DNA from 4 places in the Zoogloea sp. JDB1 genome. Region 3 is predicted to be linked to each of the others. Evidence: riboswitches for the same ligand, from Rfam matches in the RefSeq annotation. Region 3 holds a riboswitch; each other region holds the start of a gene.
What was found. Region 3 has a riboswitch for cobalamin ahead of AC1PPK_RS22165 (energy-coupling factor ABC transporter permease). Riboswitches for the same ligand answer to the same signal wherever they lie in the genome.
Positions count from the first base shown of each region.

Region 1 (4,004 bases), 1.7 Mb from region 3:
AGGCGAAGGCCGCCAGCGCCGTCGCCATCAGGCCGGCGATGACCAGCCGGGCGCGCATGCGCATGTTGCGCATGCTCACCGGTTGATGTCGGGCGGCGGCGTGCCCGTCGGCCATGGTCCCTCCGTGCATGGGGCTTATTTCGGTGCGTAGCGTACGCCGAAGAAGACGTTGGCGCCGGCCGTCTTGAAGCCCCAGGCGGTTTCGTACTGCTTGTCGAGGATGTTGTTGGCCCGTGCCTCGAGGCCCAGCTCCTTGCTCAGCGCGTACTTGGCGAAGGCGTTCACCAGCCCGTAGCCGCCCATCGGGTTGACCTCGCTGGTGCGGTCGTAGCGGCCGCCGGAGCCTTGCCATTCGGCGCCCACGGTGAGGGCCGCGAAGCTGCGGCTGATCGCTAGGTTGCCGGTCTTGTTGGCGCGGCGCTGCAGGCGTTTGCCGGTGTCGAGGTCCTTCGGATCGAGGAAGTCGATGTTGGCGACGATGTCGAAGCCGGCGAGCTGGCCGCCGTAGCCCAGGCTGATGCCTTCGAGGCGGGCGCTGCCGACGTTCTGCGGGATGAAGTTCTGGTCGTTGATGATCAGGTTGGTGATGCGATTGCGGAAGTAGGTGGCGCTGACGCTCTGCCCGTGCTGTTCCCACAGCAGGCCGACTTCCTTGTTGTAGGCGCTTTCCGGCTTCAGATTCACGTTGCCGTAGCCGGGGTAGTACAGCTCGTTGAAGGTCGGCGCACGGAAGGCGTTGCCGATGCTGCCCTGCACACGCAGCGTCGGCAGGATCTGGTAGCCGTAGCCGGCGTAGCCGGTGGTCTTGCCGCCGAACTGGCTGTTGTCGTCGTGGCGGGCGTTGAGCTGGACCTTGTGCGGGCCGAAGCCGGCGGTCCACCCGAGCAGGGCCGAGTTGATCGAGCGGCCGACGTCGAAGGTGTCCTGGTTGACGGCCTTCTGGTGCAGGTTCTCGTAGGCGGCGAGCAGGGTACCGATCGGCAGGCGGATGTCGTTCTGCCACATGAATTGCTGCTGGGTGGTCTTGATCGACGCGCCACTGGGGGCGTAGGACGCGAAGTCCTTCGAATCGTCGACGGACTGGCCGAAGCGAACGGTGCTGGTCCAGACGTCGCTGAGGCGGTTGCGGCTGTACAGGTTCCAGACGTTCTGCACGTCGTCGTTGAAGTTGTCGAAGCCGAGGCCCGAGTCATAGTGGTTACGGCTGGTGGCGTAGAGGATTGAGCCGCCGACTTCATGGCCATCTGCCACGCGGTAGCTCAGCTTGGCCGACAGGTTGCTGTTGCGGTACGGATCCTTGTCCGGGTTGTAGTAGTAGGGCTGCTTGGTCTTGCTGTAGATGGCGCTGTAGCCGTCGCTCTCGGCGTAGCCACCGCGCACCGAGTAGGACAGCTTGTCGGTGCCGCCGGACACGCCGGCAGAGGTTTCGCGGGTGCCGTAGCTGCCGACGCCGACGAAGGCGTCCACCTTCGGCGCGCCTTCGCCCTTGCGCGTGAAGATCTGGATCACGCCGCCGATCGCGTCGGCGCCGTACAGTGCGGAAGCCGGGCCGCGGACGATTTCGATGCGTTCGATCTGCGACAGCGGGATGTCCTGCCAGCTCGGCGAGCCGAGAGTGGCGGAGCCGAGGCGCATGCCGTCCACGACCAGCAGGGTCTGGCGCGGGCTGGCGCCGCGAATGAAGATGTCGGTGGCCTTGCCGGGGCCGCCGCTGGAAGCCATCTGGATGCCGGGCTGGCGGGCCAGCAGTTCCGGCAGCGAGAAGGTCGAGCCGGCGCGTTCGATCTGCTCGCGCTCGATGACGGTCACGTCGGCGAGGGACTCGTCGGCACGCTGGGCCTGACGGGTCGCGGTAACGACAACCGTGGGTTGTTCGGCGGGGGCAGCCAGAGCGATGGCGGGGAAGGCGGAGGCGACCGCCAGGGCAGCTGTGGAAAGTCGGATGATCATCTGTCAGGTTCTCCCGGACCCGGTGGCGTCCCCGCCGACTCGGGTGGATTGCGTGTGGAAGCGCAGGGGAGGTACCGCAGAAGGCCGGACAGGATCACGGCCGCGCGCGTTGCCACCACCCCGTGGCACTTCCGCTGTTGTGTGATCGAGGCCGGTATCCGGGCTCGCAAGCCGAGCCGGTGCGGCACAATGCCGACCGGACAGGACGCATCGCCTTCCCAGACCCGACGGGCCCAGTGGCTATGTGATGCGCCTTGCGCTTGCTTACCGTTGCGGGGGCAGCACAGGCCTTGCGGCTTCCTTGGAAGCACGCGCACCTGTTTCCCGTTTAACTCCTGACCTGGACGGCCGCTGGAGCACCTGGAGCACGCGTATCGCCGGACCGATTCGGCCCTGTGGCGACAACGGCGGCGATAATAGCACCAAAATCAGTCACTTCCCGAATTGGGTTGACGTGAGCGTCAATCCGCTGGAGCCTCTTATGTCATCCGAATTGATCCTGGGCGGTGCCCGTTCCGGCAAGAGCCGCCATGCCGAGCAGGCTGCCGCCGCCAGCGGCCTGGCCGTGCATGTGATCGTTACCGCCGAGGCGCTGGACGAGGAAATGTGTGTGCGCATCGCACGCCACCAGGCCGACCGGCCGGCCGGCTGGAATGTCGTCGAAGCGCCCCGCGCGTTGGCGGCGGCACTGCAGGCGACGACAGCGCCGGAGCGCTGTGTGGTTGTCGATTGCCTGACCCTGTGGCTGGCCAACCTGCTCGACGGGGCCGAGAACCTGCCGTCGGCCGCCGGTGCCGAGCTGCTGCCGGCCTTCGCCCGCGAGCGTGCGGCGTTGCTCGAGCTGATTCCGCAGTTGCCGGGGAAAGTGATCTTCGTCGCCAATGAGGTGGGTCTCGGCCTGGTGCCGGAGAGTCCGCTGGGCCGCCTGTTCCGCGACGAGGCCGGGCGTCTCAATCAGGCCGTGGCGGCCCTGTGCGGGCGGGTGATTTTCGTCGCCGCGGGCCTGCCGCTGGTCCTCAAGGGGACCTGAAGGGCGGGTGGTAATAGGTCACAGTTCGGCGATGTCCCGCCACATAGCGGCCGCTGCTTGCTGCACGGCACCATCGATCCCTCAAAAAAACAAAAGGGATCCACACCATGAGCACTCAACGCCTTGCCAGCAACGTCGGGCAGATCTGCCGCATTGCGCTGCCGTCCTACCCGGGCAGCGGCGCTACCTGGTACGTGGATGGCGCCAACGGCGCGGTCCGCGTATGCCTCGAGGAAAGCCAGGCGACGGTCGCGCAGCGGCGCGACGGCAGTCAGGTTTTTTCGGTAATAGGCGAAGTCGCTGGCGACTACGAACTGCGTTTCGTGCTAAAGCGCGCGTGGGAGCGCGAGGTGCGCAACAGCCGCCGGGTCGTCCTGCAGGTCCGTTCGCTGGGCGGGCAAAGCCGCGCCAATTAAGGCTTTGCGGCCGCCCGGCGGATGTCGCGGGGCGGCCCTCCAGGGGCGCTGGCGCTTGAACAAATGATTTGGGCGTCCTAGCATCCGCGGCCTCGACACCGTCCGCAGATGCGTCCCATGACCTACGCCATCGTCCGTCCCGACCAGTCTCTCGCCCCCGCGCTCCAGCAGCGCATCGACACCAAGACCAAGCCCCTCGGTGCGCTCGGCCGCCTCGAGCCGCTGGCCCGCCAGATCGGACTGATCCAGCAGACCCTCAGCCCCGAACTGCGTCGCCCGCACATGCTGGTGTTCGCCGGTGACCACGGCGCAGCCAAGGCTGGCGTATCCGCCTATCCCCAGGACGTGACCTGGCAGATGGTCGAGAATTTCCTCGCCGGGGGCGCCGCGATCAACGTCTTCGCGCGCCAGATGGGCATGGGTCTTACCGTGGTGGATGCCGGCGTGGCCCACGACTTCGGCAGCCGCCCCGGCCTGATCGACGCCAAGGTGGCACCGGGCACCGCCAACTATCTGGAAGAACCGGCGCTGACCGTCGCCCAGCGCGACGCTGCATTGGCCCGCGGCCGCGAGCTGGTTCGTGGCTTGGCCGCGGATGGCTGCAACGT
Region 1 is NZ_CM161496.1:943,243-947,246, forward strand. It holds gene AC1PPK_RS04145 (FecCD family ABC transporter permease) at 1-73, opposite strand, end outside; gene AC1PPK_RS04150 (TonB-dependent receptor domain-containing protein) at 136-1,950, opposite strand; cobalamin riboswitch at 2,083-2,329, opposite strand; gene cobU (bifunctional adenosylcobinamide kinase/adenosylcobinamide-phosphate guanylyltransferase) at 2,432-2,980, shown strand; gene AC1PPK_RS04160 (protease inhibitor I42 family protein) at 3,088-3,396, shown strand; gene cobT (nicotinate-nucleotide--dimethylbenzimidazole phosphoribosyltransferase) at 3,505-4,004, shown strand, end outside.
Region 1: another riboswitch for cobalamin. It lies ahead of AC1PPK_RS04150 (TonB-dependent receptor domain-containing protein); the one in region 3 lies ahead of AC1PPK_RS22165 (energy-coupling factor ABC transporter permease).

Region 2 (4,004 bases), 1.1 Mb from region 3:
GCACGCAGCGTCCGTGAGCAGGAGACTCTCGGCCTGGACGTGCTGGTGCACGGCGAAGCCGAGCGCAACGACATGGTGGAATATTTCGGCGAGCAGCTCGACGGCTATGCTTTCAGCCAGTTCGGTTGGGTCCAGTCCTACGGTTCCCGCTGCGTCAAGCCGCCGATTCTCTTCGGCGATATCAGCCGTCCGCAGCCGATGACCGTGGAGTGGATCACCTACGCGCAATCCCTCACCGCGAAGCCAATGAAGGGCATGCTCACCGGACCAGTGACCATCCTGAACTGGTCTTTCGTGCGCGATGACCAGTCCCGCGCACTATCGTGCAAACAGCTCGCGCTGGCGATCCGCCAGGAAGTCCTGGACCTGGAAAAGGCCGGCATCCGGGTGATCCAGATCGACGAAGCGGCGCTGCGCGAAGGCCTGCCGCTACGCAAGGCCCAGTGGAAGGACTACCTGGACTGGGCGGTCGAATCCTTCCGCATCGCCGCCAACGGCGTGCGCGACGAAACGCAGATCCACACCCACATGTGCTACTCGGAATTCAACGACATCATCGCGTCCATCGCCGACATGGACGCCGACGTGATCACCATCGAGACCTCCCGCTCGGACATGGAGCTGCTCGACGCCTTCGACGATTTCCAGTACCCGAACGAGATCGGCCCCGGCGTCTACGACATCCATTCGCCGAACATCCCGACCGAGGCGCATATCGTCGAATTGATGAAGAAAGCCGCCGAGTGCATTCCGGCGGAACGGCTGTGGGTGAATCCGGATTGCGGCCTGAAGACCCGCCAGTGGGCCGAAGTGATTCCGGCGCTGACCCACATGGTGGCAGCCGCCAGAACCTTGCGCGCAGCCGCCTGAGGGGCGATTGGACGTGTGCGAAGGCTTTGATTTCAGAGGGGAAGGGCCCAGCGCCTTGTTTCGGGCCCTTCTGGCGTCACGAATCAGAAGCTGATGCGCACGCCGAGTCGAACCGTACGCGGCTCCAGAGGGTGTACCAGGCGTCCGTCGATAGCCGATCCGGTACCGCAACCGCCGGTGCCGGCGAGCGCTTCGCTGCGCGTGCATGCGCCGCCCCAGTATTCGATGTCATTGGCCTTCTTGTTGAGAAGGTTCAACACATCGAGCGTTGCCTGCCATTGCTTGTTGAAGCGGTAGCCGAACTTGAGGTTGGTCATCCAGAAGGCCTCGGACTTCTCGGCGCCGGTTTCTTCCAGATCATAGGAGCCCAGATAGCGCATGCGGACCCCACCGAACCAGGTGCCGCCATCGTCGTAGGTCACGCCGAGCGAGGCGGCCAACGGAATGGCGTTGGGGACACGCCGTCCGCCATTGGTTTCGTTCCTGAACCGGGCCCTGGAAAGCGCCAGATCGGCATCGACAATGACGCCGGAGAACGGGGTGAAGTAGTTGGACCATTCGATACCGCTGCGCTTCGATGCGCCCTTGGGCTCGGTGACCCCTTCGTCGCCGATGAAGACGAGTTCCGACGCCAGGTCCATCTGCCACACCGACAGGCTGCTGTTCCAGCCGGGCAGCGGCACCATGCGCACGCCGAGCTCGCTGCCTTTCGCCTTGACGATCAGGGGAACTGCGTCGATAGCGCTGCCGTCCTGGGGATTCACCCTGGCGGTGGCTCCACGCGCATCGTTGCTATGAAATCCGTGCCCCCAGTTGGCGTAGAACTCGGTTGGACCCACCAGATTGAAGGGCCCAAAGACCGCGCCCAGTTTCGGGCTGGCCTGGCTGGCGGAGGCGTCGCCGCCGTTCGTCATGTTGTTGGCACCGCCCAGTGCGGTGGATTCGGCACGGATAGCGTCGTAGCGGGCGCCAATGTTGGTGCGGAACCAGGGTAGCCATTGCGTCCTGGCGTCAATGAAGACGCCCGACGCTGTTTCAGTGATCCTGTCTTCGCGAACGGTGTCGGTGCGCTGGCGATTGACCGTGTTGTAGAGGCCGACCTTGCTGATGCGGTCCTGGCGCAGCTGGACGCCGGCGGTGAGCTCGGTATCCCGCAGCGCGGGGCTGAGGAACCAGGTGCGGCGGAGATCGCCCCCCCAGACGACGCGCTGGTCAGCTTGTTCATGCTGGTCGCCGGCGAGGCCGCTGATATAGCCGGAGGGCGCGGAGAACAGATTCAGCCCGTAATCGATCACGTAGGCGTTGGCACGGGTGGCGCTGTTCTCGCCGGTGAGCGCCCATTCGCCGGACAGGCTGTAGCGATGCGTGTGTCCGCCGTCGTTGGGAAGCAGGGTGCCGTAGCGGCCGATTTCGCCACTGGCGATGGCTCTCGCGGGCACGTGTTCGGATGCGGTCCAGTCGGCCTTGTAGAGCATGGCCGTCAGGGCGAAGCCGTTGGCGGCGGTTCCCGACGACAGCCGGAAGACGGCGTTCTGTTTCTCGAGGTTTTCCGGTTGATCCCAGGGGCCATCGTTTCCGGCCACCTCGATCCCCGCCAGCAGGTTGAAGCCGTTGAACTCCGTGCTGCCCGCAGTGAGCAGGCGGCTGTAGTTGTGCTGGCCGACGGTCAGGTCGATGAAGGGGGCAGCCAGCTTCCGCTGGTAGTCGATGCGGGCACTGCCGCTGGTGGCGAAATCACCGTCCTCCGCGCCGTAGACGCCCTTTTTGTACTTCACGGTACTGACCAGCTCGGGAATCAGGAAATTGAGATCCATGTAGCCCTGGCCGTGCGCGTGGCTGACCATGTTGATGGGCATGCCCATGACGTGGGTCGAGAAGTCGCTGCCGTGGTCGAGGTTGAAGCCGCGCAGGAAGTACTGGTTGGCCTTCCCGTCGCCGGAGTGCTGGGTGACGATCATGCCTGGCACGACCTCCATCACTTCGGCAGGGCGAAGCAGCGGCCGGTTCGCCAGTTGCTTCGCGGTGACGGTGCCTTCGCTCGCGGAATCGGCTACTCCTATCAAATCCCTGCTACTGCTGTTGACGGTGACTTCCTGCAGCGTGGGAATACCGGCTGCGAAAGCAGGGAAGGAGCACGTGGAAAGGACGGCCAGCATCAGGGGCCGCATGCGCTGCTTCATCATGAAGATGGCGGCGCGACGGGAGAAGCTGCGGGGCGAGGGAGGGTGGAACTTGCGTTGCGCGTCTGGCATGAGGTCGAACGTCCTGGTGGACCGTCCGCACAGCGAAGACGACAGGCAGTGCCAGAGGCAGTGTGCTTTTGCCGCCCTCTGCACCCCGCAGACGGTCTGTTGCAAGCGCCCCCGGTCTGATCCAGGGACATCGAGCAACAGGCCGGTCTCCGGGCTCGCAAGTGACATCGGACCGATGTCGAGTGCATCGCCTTCCCAAACTCTTCGCGCACGCCGTGTTCGACGTCACGTAGGAGATCAGTGGCTGGCCATCGGGGAGGACGACCGGGATGTACCTGAACTTGCTTACCGTTGCGGGGGCAGCCAAGGCTTTGCAGAAAAACTACGCACCTTGTTCCCGTTTAACCCGGAATGCCATGGCATTCCGGGCACCTGCTGCATGGGATCGCTGAAATTCGAAGTGAATTCAACGAAGCCGCGCATTCTATGCCTTGTTGAAAAACTCTGTCGATATGAGATTTGTATGGTTTGGGCCAAGGCGCCCGGGCGATCAGGTTGATGTCGTGCCCGGATGGTGTCCAATCCGCCAGGATTTCAGACCTTGTACAGCTGTAGTGTGGCGATCTGACGTTGGGCCTGTTCGTCCAGGCTGCGGGCTGTGACGGACGATTGCTCCGCTGCGGCAGCGGCCTCTTCGGCCATCTGTGCGATGCGCTCGATCTGCACGGCGATGTTGTTGCTGGCTGCACCTTGCTCGCGGATTGCGTCCGAAATCTCGGATACGACGTGGGCGGTGTCGCTGGCCGCCGTACCGATTTCCTTGATCGCCTTGTCCGCGTCGTCGGCGCGGGAAACGCTCTGCACCACGAGCGTTTCCGCTGCTTCCATTTCTCGTGCGGCCTGTTCGGAGTGTCGGCGCATGGCCTCGATGGTGGAGGAGAT
Region 2 is NZ_CM161496.1:3,812,895-3,816,898, reverse strand. It holds gene metE (5-methyltetrahydropteroyltriglutamate--homocysteine S-methyltransferase) at 1-870, shown strand, start outside; gene AC1PPK_RS17265 (TonB-dependent receptor) at 954-3,122, opposite strand; cobalamin riboswitch at 3,246-3,513, opposite strand; gene AC1PPK_RS17260 (methyl-accepting chemotaxis protein) at 3,657-4,004, opposite strand, start outside.
Region 2: another riboswitch for cobalamin. It lies ahead of AC1PPK_RS17265 (TonB-dependent receptor); the one in region 3 lies ahead of AC1PPK_RS22165 (energy-coupling factor ABC transporter permease).

Region 3 (4,004 bases):
GGCGAAATGCAGGATTTCCTTGTTGCCGTCCCGGTTGCGGGAGCCGTGGCCGACGAGGAGCAGGGTGGTGTCGTTCATGCGGAAGTCTCTTCAGAAGCGGCCGAAGCCTTGCGGAAGCGGTGGCCGAAGGCGGGGTCGTAGAGCTTGGAGCGGGCCAGGGTCGGCCAGTCGGCGGCGCCCAGCGTGGGGCTGGCGATGATCATCGCCTGGCTGGCGATCTTCTCGGCCTGGCAGCGTTTCTTGATGTCGGCGAGGGTGCCGCGGACGATCTTTTCCTCGCCCGGCCAGCTGGCCTTCTGCACCACCAGGATCGGCGCGTCCTCGGCCCAGCCGGCGGCGCGCAGCGCGCGCTGCACCTCATGCAGCAGGGTGATCGACAGGAAAATGCACAGGGTCGTCCTGTGGGCGGCCAGGGCTTCCAGTTCCTCGCCCGCCGGCATCGGCGTACGCCCGGCGACGCGGGTCAGGATCACCGTCTGCGTCACTTCCGGCAACGTGAGGGTTTCGCCGGCCGCCGCCGCCGAGGCGAAGGCCGACGAGACGCCCGGGACCACCGACCATTCGATACCGGCGGCGGTGAGCGGGCGGGTCATCTCCACCAGCGCTCCGTACAGGCCGGGGTCGCCGGTCTGCAGGCGCACCACGGTGGCGTGGCGGGCGGTCTGGTCGAGGAGCCAGGCGCTCATCTCTTCCAGCGTCATGTCCTTGGAGTCGCGGATCTCGCAGCCGGGCGGCGCGAACAGCGTCGCCGCCTGATCGACCAGCGAGCCGGCGAAGAGGATCGCGCCGGCTTCTTCGAGCAGGCGGCGGCCCTTCACGGTGAGCAGCTCCGGGTCGCCCGGACCGGCGCCCACGAACCAGACCTTGCCGGCCATCAGGCAGCCTTCGCGGCGAAGCAGAAGCGCACCACCGGGTTGTCCTGGCGGCGGCCGATGGCCTGCAGGGCCAGCAGCGTGAAGATCGGCTCGACCATCACGATGGCGGCGTAGGACGAAGCGAAGGCGAGCCAGGCGGAGAAGGGCGTGGCGACTTCACCGATGGCGAGCCAGAAGCCGACCATCAGCGTCACGCCGCTGTAGAAGGCGGCGTCGAGCTTGAGGATGCTGCGTACATCCAGCTTGGCGAGGCGCTGGCCGAAGGTGGCATGCACGACCATCAGCGGCACGGCGAGGGACAGGGTATTGACGCCCAGGTGCACCAGGTCGGTCGGCTCGAAGATCAGCCCTTGGGCCAGCAGGCCAATGGCGAAGCCGAACAAGGCCGGTACGAAGCCGAGGGACAGGTAGATCGGCATGGCGCCGAGGAAGTGCAGCTCGGACGGGCCAACCTTCAGGTGGAAGGCCTGCATGAACAGCGTGAAGAAGACGCCGGCGATGAGCGTGCGGACGATCAGCTGCGGTTGCTTGAGGAGGTGGACGGACTGGCTGCCGAGCAGCGCCACGGCGGCGGCGTTGGCGGCGACGATCTTGGCACTGGCGACGTACCCCGGTTCGATGTGCATGTTTGCTTTCCTTCGTGTCGATTGAACGAAGTGCGGCAGGGCAACGGGGATGTGCAGAACAAACGCATACAGACCAGGCGGGTGCGGACCTGTGGCGGCGACGGTTCCGGGAAACAGCGGAGGGAACAGGACGGCAACGGGTCTGGGCAAGCCCATCGGTCGGATCTGCCCACACCCCGGGGCCGGTACCACACCCAATCGTCACAGGCCGGTCTTCTGGCTCGCCTTCATTCTCGTCTGCCAACCTTCCCGGGAAAAACCCAGTGGCGTAGAGCAGATTCGTCAGGCTTACAGCAGCGGGGGCTGCGCCGGAATGGTCGGGGAGAGCATGCTCCCGACGTCACCGGACTTCCCGTTTCACCTTTCCCGCAGACGCGGGGTCGGCACCCGTAACGGCGCGGAGTCTAACTGTATGTTCTTTACGCGCGCAAGCTTCCCTGGCGGCAGGCAGGGATCGATGCTGGGTTTTGCCCGTTTCGGGGATAGAATTTCCGGGACTGGGAATTTTTCACAGGGATTGGAGGGTAATCCCGCACCATTCCGGGATTGACCCAGCCCGCAGGCAGCGGAATACTTGCATCTGTAATAACCCCGGTCCCTCCAGCGGATCAATATCCCGTGGTGTCTTGACTGCCGTGCAACCCGATCCCTTTTTCCCGCCCGGCCGCGGCATGGCCTCGTCTTCTCTTCCTGACGCTTGTTCTGACAGGGACCGGAGTCGATGCGAGGACACGAATGCCGACGCCCTGGATGCGGAGGCCGAGGCCCTGCTCGCCGACATCAATTCCTTTGACCTTGAGGCAGCGCGCAAACGCGTGCAGGAGATCGACTCCCGCTACACCGGCCTGCCCCGTTCGAGGGAGACCTATCACGAGGTCCCGGGCAACGACTTCCCGCCGGTGCGCCTGGCGGGCCAGGCAGCTGCCGTTCAAAAGGACGAGGAGCCGCTGCCTACGGTGCGGAGCGGCGGTCTGCTGGACCAGTTGCGCGGTGAGGTGGAGACCCGCCAGCGGGCCGTCGAAGATGCGTTCGAACGGGTCGACGCTGCCAAGACCAGCCTGGACCGGCGCTTGCGCGCGGCTTTCGAATATTTCCACGACCTGAGCACCCAGCTCAACTATCTCAAGCCCCAGGTGGCGCGCAATTACATTTTCCTGAATGCCGACGATGCGTTTCGCAACCTGGCTTGGCTGGAGGGTTTCGCAGATTTCCGTACTCAGGCCGAGAGCGATGGCGGCCGCATCGAGAGGGTGACCTTCGGCTACACGCTGAAGGGCGGCGGTGTGCGCATCATCGAGCGTGCCGGCCATGCGGTCGAACGCCTGCGCCAGATGCTGTTCGACCTCGGGTTGCGTTTCGAATGCGTCGAGCGGCGCAATCGCCAGCGTGAGCTGGAGCTCGGCACTTTCACGGTGAGCGACGAGATCAGCGTGCAGGTGGTGTGGCGGGCCGACTTCGAGAACCGCCAGGTAGTCATCGAGTCGCGCAACCTGGAGCGCTTCGGCTTTGCCTCCTGTCGCGTGCCGGCGGACGCCATCGGCCCTGAGCTGCTGGACGAGTTCGGTCGGCTCGTCCTCGGCAAGGAAAACAGCTTCCGTTCATTCGTCGTGCGCTGAGTCCGCCGAGGCGGTGAGGGGCAGGCGCACGGTGACGGCCAGCCCCGGCCGGTCGGCTGCACCCGGGCTGTCATCCTCCACGCGCAGGCGGGGCCATCGGCGGCGCGCCGGCATCGTCTGCCTGAACATTCACCTGCACCGTCATGACGCCACCGGCAGGCGTGTAGCGCAAGGCGTTGTCCACCAGGTTGGAGATCATCGCGCGCAGCAGTAGCGGTTGGCCGCCGCTACGTTCGGGTTCAGCCCTGCTGGAGCAGGCTGGCGGCGACGGCTTCCGCGACCCGGATGCCGTCCACGCCGGCCGACAGGATGCCGCCCGCGTAGCCGGCACCTTCGCCGGCCGGGTAGAGGCCCTTGGTGTTAAGGCTCTGCAGATCCTCGCCGCGGGTGATGCGTAGCGGTGACGAGGTGCGCGTCTCGACGCCGGTGAGCACCGCGTCGTACATGTTGAAGCCGCGGATCTGGCGGTCGAAGGCCGGGATAGCCTCGCGCATCGCGGTGATCGCGTAGTCGGGCAGCGCCGTGGCCAGATCGCCGAGCAGCACGCCCGGCTTGTAGGACGGCTCGACGCCGCCCAGCGCGGTGGAGGCCTTGCCGCGCAGGAAGTCGCCGACCAGCTGAGCTGGGGCTTCGTAGGTGCCGCCGCCGAGCACGAAGGCATGGCTCTCCAGCTTGCGCTGGAACTCGATGCCGGCCAGCGGGCCGCCGGGGTAATCCTTCTCGGGATCGATGCTGACCACGATGCCCGCGTTGGCGTTGCGCTCGTTGCGCGAATACTGGCTCATGCCGTTGGTGACGACGCGGTTCGGTTCCGACGTGGCGGCCACCACCGTGCCGCCCGGGCACATACAGAAGCTGTATACCGCGCGGCCGTTGGAGGCGTGATG
Region 3 is NZ_CM161496.1:4,888,336-4,892,339, reverse strand. It holds gene AC1PPK_RS22175 (sirohydrochlorin chelatase) at 1-78, opposite strand, end outside; gene cobM (precorrin-4 C(11)-methyltransferase) at 75-875, opposite strand; gene AC1PPK_RS22165 (energy-coupling factor ABC transporter permease) at 875-1,501, opposite strand; cobalamin riboswitch at 1,691-1,907, opposite strand; gene AC1PPK_RS22160 (hypothetical protein) at 2,173-3,117, shown strand; gene AC1PPK_RS22155 (hypothetical protein) at 3,188-3,316, opposite strand; gene AC1PPK_RS22150 (NAD(P)/FAD-dependent oxidoreductase) at 3,357-4,004, opposite strand, start outside.

Region 4 (4,004 bases), 970 kb from region 3:
CTGCGTGCCGTCGAGGTCGACCTTGACCTTGGAGCGGTAGCTCACGCCCAGCCGGGTTGCCGGATCGAACTGGTACATCAGGCCGGCGTTGTAGCCCCAGGCCCGACCGTCCCCTTTCAGCCGCCCGACCGGTGCACCGACATAGGGTGTCGCCTGCGTGAATTCGATCTTGCTGTCGACGTAATCGACGCCGAAGCCGAGGGACAGTTGCTCATTGACCCGGTAGGCGACGGAGGGATTGACGTTGATGTGGCGAATGCGGGTCTTCTGACCGGAGAAACGTCCGGCGAAGGTGCTGTCGTATTCCGTCTCGTCGGCGAAGGTCGGCCCTATCCCGAGGCCCAGCCGCCAGTCGGGCGACAAGGCATAGGCGTAGTAGATCGCCGGCACCAGGTGCGCACCGCCGCCGTTGCCGCCCGAATCGCCGACTGCATGGAAGGCGCCGGTGGGGGCACCGGTCAGTGGATTGATGACCGGCATCGGCGTGGTTCCCTCATTCGTGAAACGCGTGCTGCGGTTGATCACCGTCGTCACCGCGCTGAAGTTGTGGGTGCCCGACAGCAGCGTCATTCCGGCCGGATTGAAATAGATCGTGCTGGCATCCTCCGCAACTGCGGCTTGGCCGGCATAGGCCGTCCCAAGGCCCGAGCCGTTCTGCTCCATGAGCTGGAAGCCGGCGGCCGTTGCTGCACCGGAAAATGCCAGCCCTGTCAGGAGGCAGGGGATCAGGCGGGGCTGCACCATGTTTCGCATCGAGTCGTCTCCTTCTGTACTTTTGTAATAAGCAAGAACATCGAAACCAAATTGCGCAAACGTTCGTTTTAATTTCATGGCAAAAAAACAGCCTTGCGACCTCAAGGCTTTTCCAGCCAACTGTAGTTCAAACGTTCGTTTAATAATAAGGATGCTACTTCGAGCCGGCAAGTCTTTTTTGTGTGCCTGCACAGACAAGGGTGTCAGGGAAAGGATGGTGGGCCGCCCTTCTCAAAGGCGTTCGCCCGCTCCGCTGCAGGTCCCAGCTGCACAAAACATCACGCCGGGACCCAGGCTCAGTCAATCCGCAACGCCCCCAAACTGCGGCAACGGCGCCCGCAGGCCACCGAGCAGGAAGGACATCAGGCGCGGCAGCAGCCTGTCGAAGCGGTCCATCTCAGCCTCGTCCTCGATCTGCCAGTCCGTCACGACGCGCAACGCGTCGATGCCGGCGATCGCGAACGAGGTGGCGCCGAGCATGAAGTGGAAGCGCCAGACGATCTCGGCCTTGGGCACATCCGGCAGCGCCTTGAACAGCGCTTCCTTGTAGCGCTCGACGACGGTCCGGTATTCGCGGGCGAGAAAGGTATGGATGAACTCGGTGGGCTCGGTGAGGGTTCGCCCGAGCAGGCGCAGGAAAGTCATGCCGCCGCGGGCCTCGTTGTCGGCCAGGCGCAGCAGCGTCCCGAAAAAACCATCCACGATCTGCGACGGCTTCAACGGCTTGCCCGCCGATTCCCGCTCCAGCGCGTCGAGGATGCGCATGCGCTCATCGTTGAGCCAGTCGAGCCGCCGGCGGAAGACCTCCTGCATCAGGGACTCCTTGGAGCCGAAGTGGTAATTCACCGCTGCCAGGTTGACGCCTGCCCCGCTGGTGATCTGGCGCATCGACGTCCCTTCGTAGCCGTTCGCCATGAAGAGGCGCTCGGCCGCATCGAGAATTCGTTCGCGGGTGTCCGCATTGGGGGTTTCGACAGCTTTCGGTGCAGCCACTTCTGATACTCCGTCCTCGTACAGTCGTTTGAACATAAAGTGATCCTTACGTGGATGCAAGCACCGGAGTCAGCGCCACGAACAGCAAGCAGGTGTCCCCCCGCACATCCATCGGCCGTAACGCCTGCATCCCCATGGAGGATCAGGTGCGCTCACCCAGCGATACCCCCAGAACCAAGACCTACTATTGGTTGATCCATAAATCACCTCAATCACTAAATAGCCGATCAACGCATTGACATCCCCACCAGCCGCCGCCTACACTCCGCCCCGTCATTGGTTCCCCGCAAGGGGATGAAAAGGGAAGCCGGTGCGAGACCACGGTCTCAATGCCGGCACTGCCCCCGCAACTGTAATCGGCGAGTTTCGTGCCCCCACAGCCACTGGATGCGCTCCGGGAAGGCCGGCACGACACGCGGACCCGAGAGTCAGGAGACCTGCCATGGCCCAATCCTTTTTGCGCTTTTGGGGCGGGGTGTCCCTGAAACGAGGAGTCTTGCCGCCGTTGCGTAGTGGGCCGCCCTGCCGGATTCCCGCCATCGTGCAAAGGCAGCGCCCTCGGCTCTCCGCCCCCCGGACACGGAGAACCCGCTTTGCAGACCGCCATCCTGAAATCCCCGCCGAGCCACGCCGGCAGCCATGAATCCGCCGTCGCCGCGCTGCAGGTCATCCGCCGCAACGGGGCCGTCGTCGCCTTCAACGCCGACAAGATCGCCGTGGCCATGACCAAGGCCTTCCTCGCCGTGGAAGGCAACGCCAGCGCCGCCTCGTCCCGCGTCCGCGAGATCGTCGGCCGCCTCACCGACACCGTGCTGCGCGCCCTCACCCGCCGCCTGCCGGACGGCGGCACGGTGTCCATCGAGGACATCCAGGATCAGGTCGAACTGGCCCTGATGCGCTCCGGCGAGCACGACGTGGCCCGCGCCTATGTGCTGTACCGGGAGCGCCGGTCGGCGGAACGGGCCTCCGTGCCGGTCGACGCCGCCACCGCGACTGTCCTCCACGTGCTGGACGGCGAGCGCCGCATCCCCCTCGACACCGCCCGCCTGCTGGCCAACTGCCGGGCAGCCTGCGCCGGCCTGGGCGATGGCGTCAGCCCCCAGACCATCCTCGATCACGCCCTCCGCAACCTCTACGACGGGGTGCCCCTCGCCGACGTGGACCAGGCCCTGATCCTCTCCGCCCGCGGGCTGATCGAGCGCGAACCCGGCTACAACCAGGCCACCGCGCGCCTGCTGCTGGTCAGCCTGGCGCGGGAGGTGCTGGGCCACGGCGTGCAACTGGATGCGTTGGCCGGGCTGTACGCCGAGCAGCTGCCGGAATTCGTCGGCCGCGGGATCGCCGCCGGGCTGCTCGACCCGCGCCTGGCCGACTTCGACCTGGCCCGCCTCACCGCCGCCCTGCGCCCAGAACGCGACCTGCAGTTCGGCTACCTGGGCCTGCAGACCCTCTACGACCGCTATTTCCTGCACGAGGACGGCCGCCGCATCGAGCTGCCGCAAATCTTCTTCATGCGCGTCGCGATGGGCCTCGCCCTCAATGAGATCGACCGGGAGGCCCGTGCCATCGAGTTCTACGGGCTGATCTCGAGCTTCGACTTCATGTGCTCGACGCCGACCCTGTTCAACAGCGGCACGCGCCACTCCCAGCTGTCCTCCTGCTACCTCACCACGGTCTCGGACGATCTGGAGGGCATCTACCAGGCCGTCAAGGAGAACGCGCTGCTGCAGAAATACGCCGGCGGCCTCGGCAACGACTGGACTCCTGTGCGCGCCCTCGGCAGCCGCATCAAAGGCACCAACGGCCACAGCCAGGGCGTCATTCCCTTCCTCAAGGTGGTCAACGACACCGCCGTCGCCGTAAACCAGGGCGGCAAGCGCAAGGGCGCGGTGTGCGCCTACCTGGAGACCTGGCACCTGGACATCGAGGAGTTCCTCGACCTGCGCAAGAACACCGGCGACGAGCGGCGGCGCACCCACGACATGAACACCGCCAACTGGGTCCCCGACCTGTTCATGCAGCGCGTCATGGACAACGCCGAGTGGACCCTGTTCTCCCCGTCTGACGTGCCCGACCTGCACGAGCGCTACGGCAAGGACTTCGAAGCCGCCTACGTCGCCTACGAGGCCCGTGCCGACGCCGGCGAGCTGCGCCTCTTCAAGCGCCTGCCGGCCGTCCAGCTGTGGCGCAAGATGCTCACCATGCTGTTCGAGACCGGCCACCCGTGGATCACCTTCAAGGACGCCTGCAACCTGCGC
Region 4 is NZ_CM161496.1:3,921,895-3,925,898, forward strand. It holds gene AC1PPK_RS17750 (OmpP1/FadL family transporter) at 1-753, opposite strand, end outside; gene AC1PPK_RS17755 (TetR/AcrR family transcriptional regulator) at 1,054-1,782, opposite strand; cobalamin riboswitch at 2,006-2,205, shown strand; gene AC1PPK_RS17760 (ribonucleoside-diphosphate reductase subunit alpha) at 2,340-4,004, shown strand, end outside.
Region 4: another riboswitch for cobalamin. It lies ahead of AC1PPK_RS17760 (ribonucleoside-diphosphate reductase subunit alpha); the one in region 3 lies ahead of AC1PPK_RS22165 (energy-coupling factor ABC transporter permease).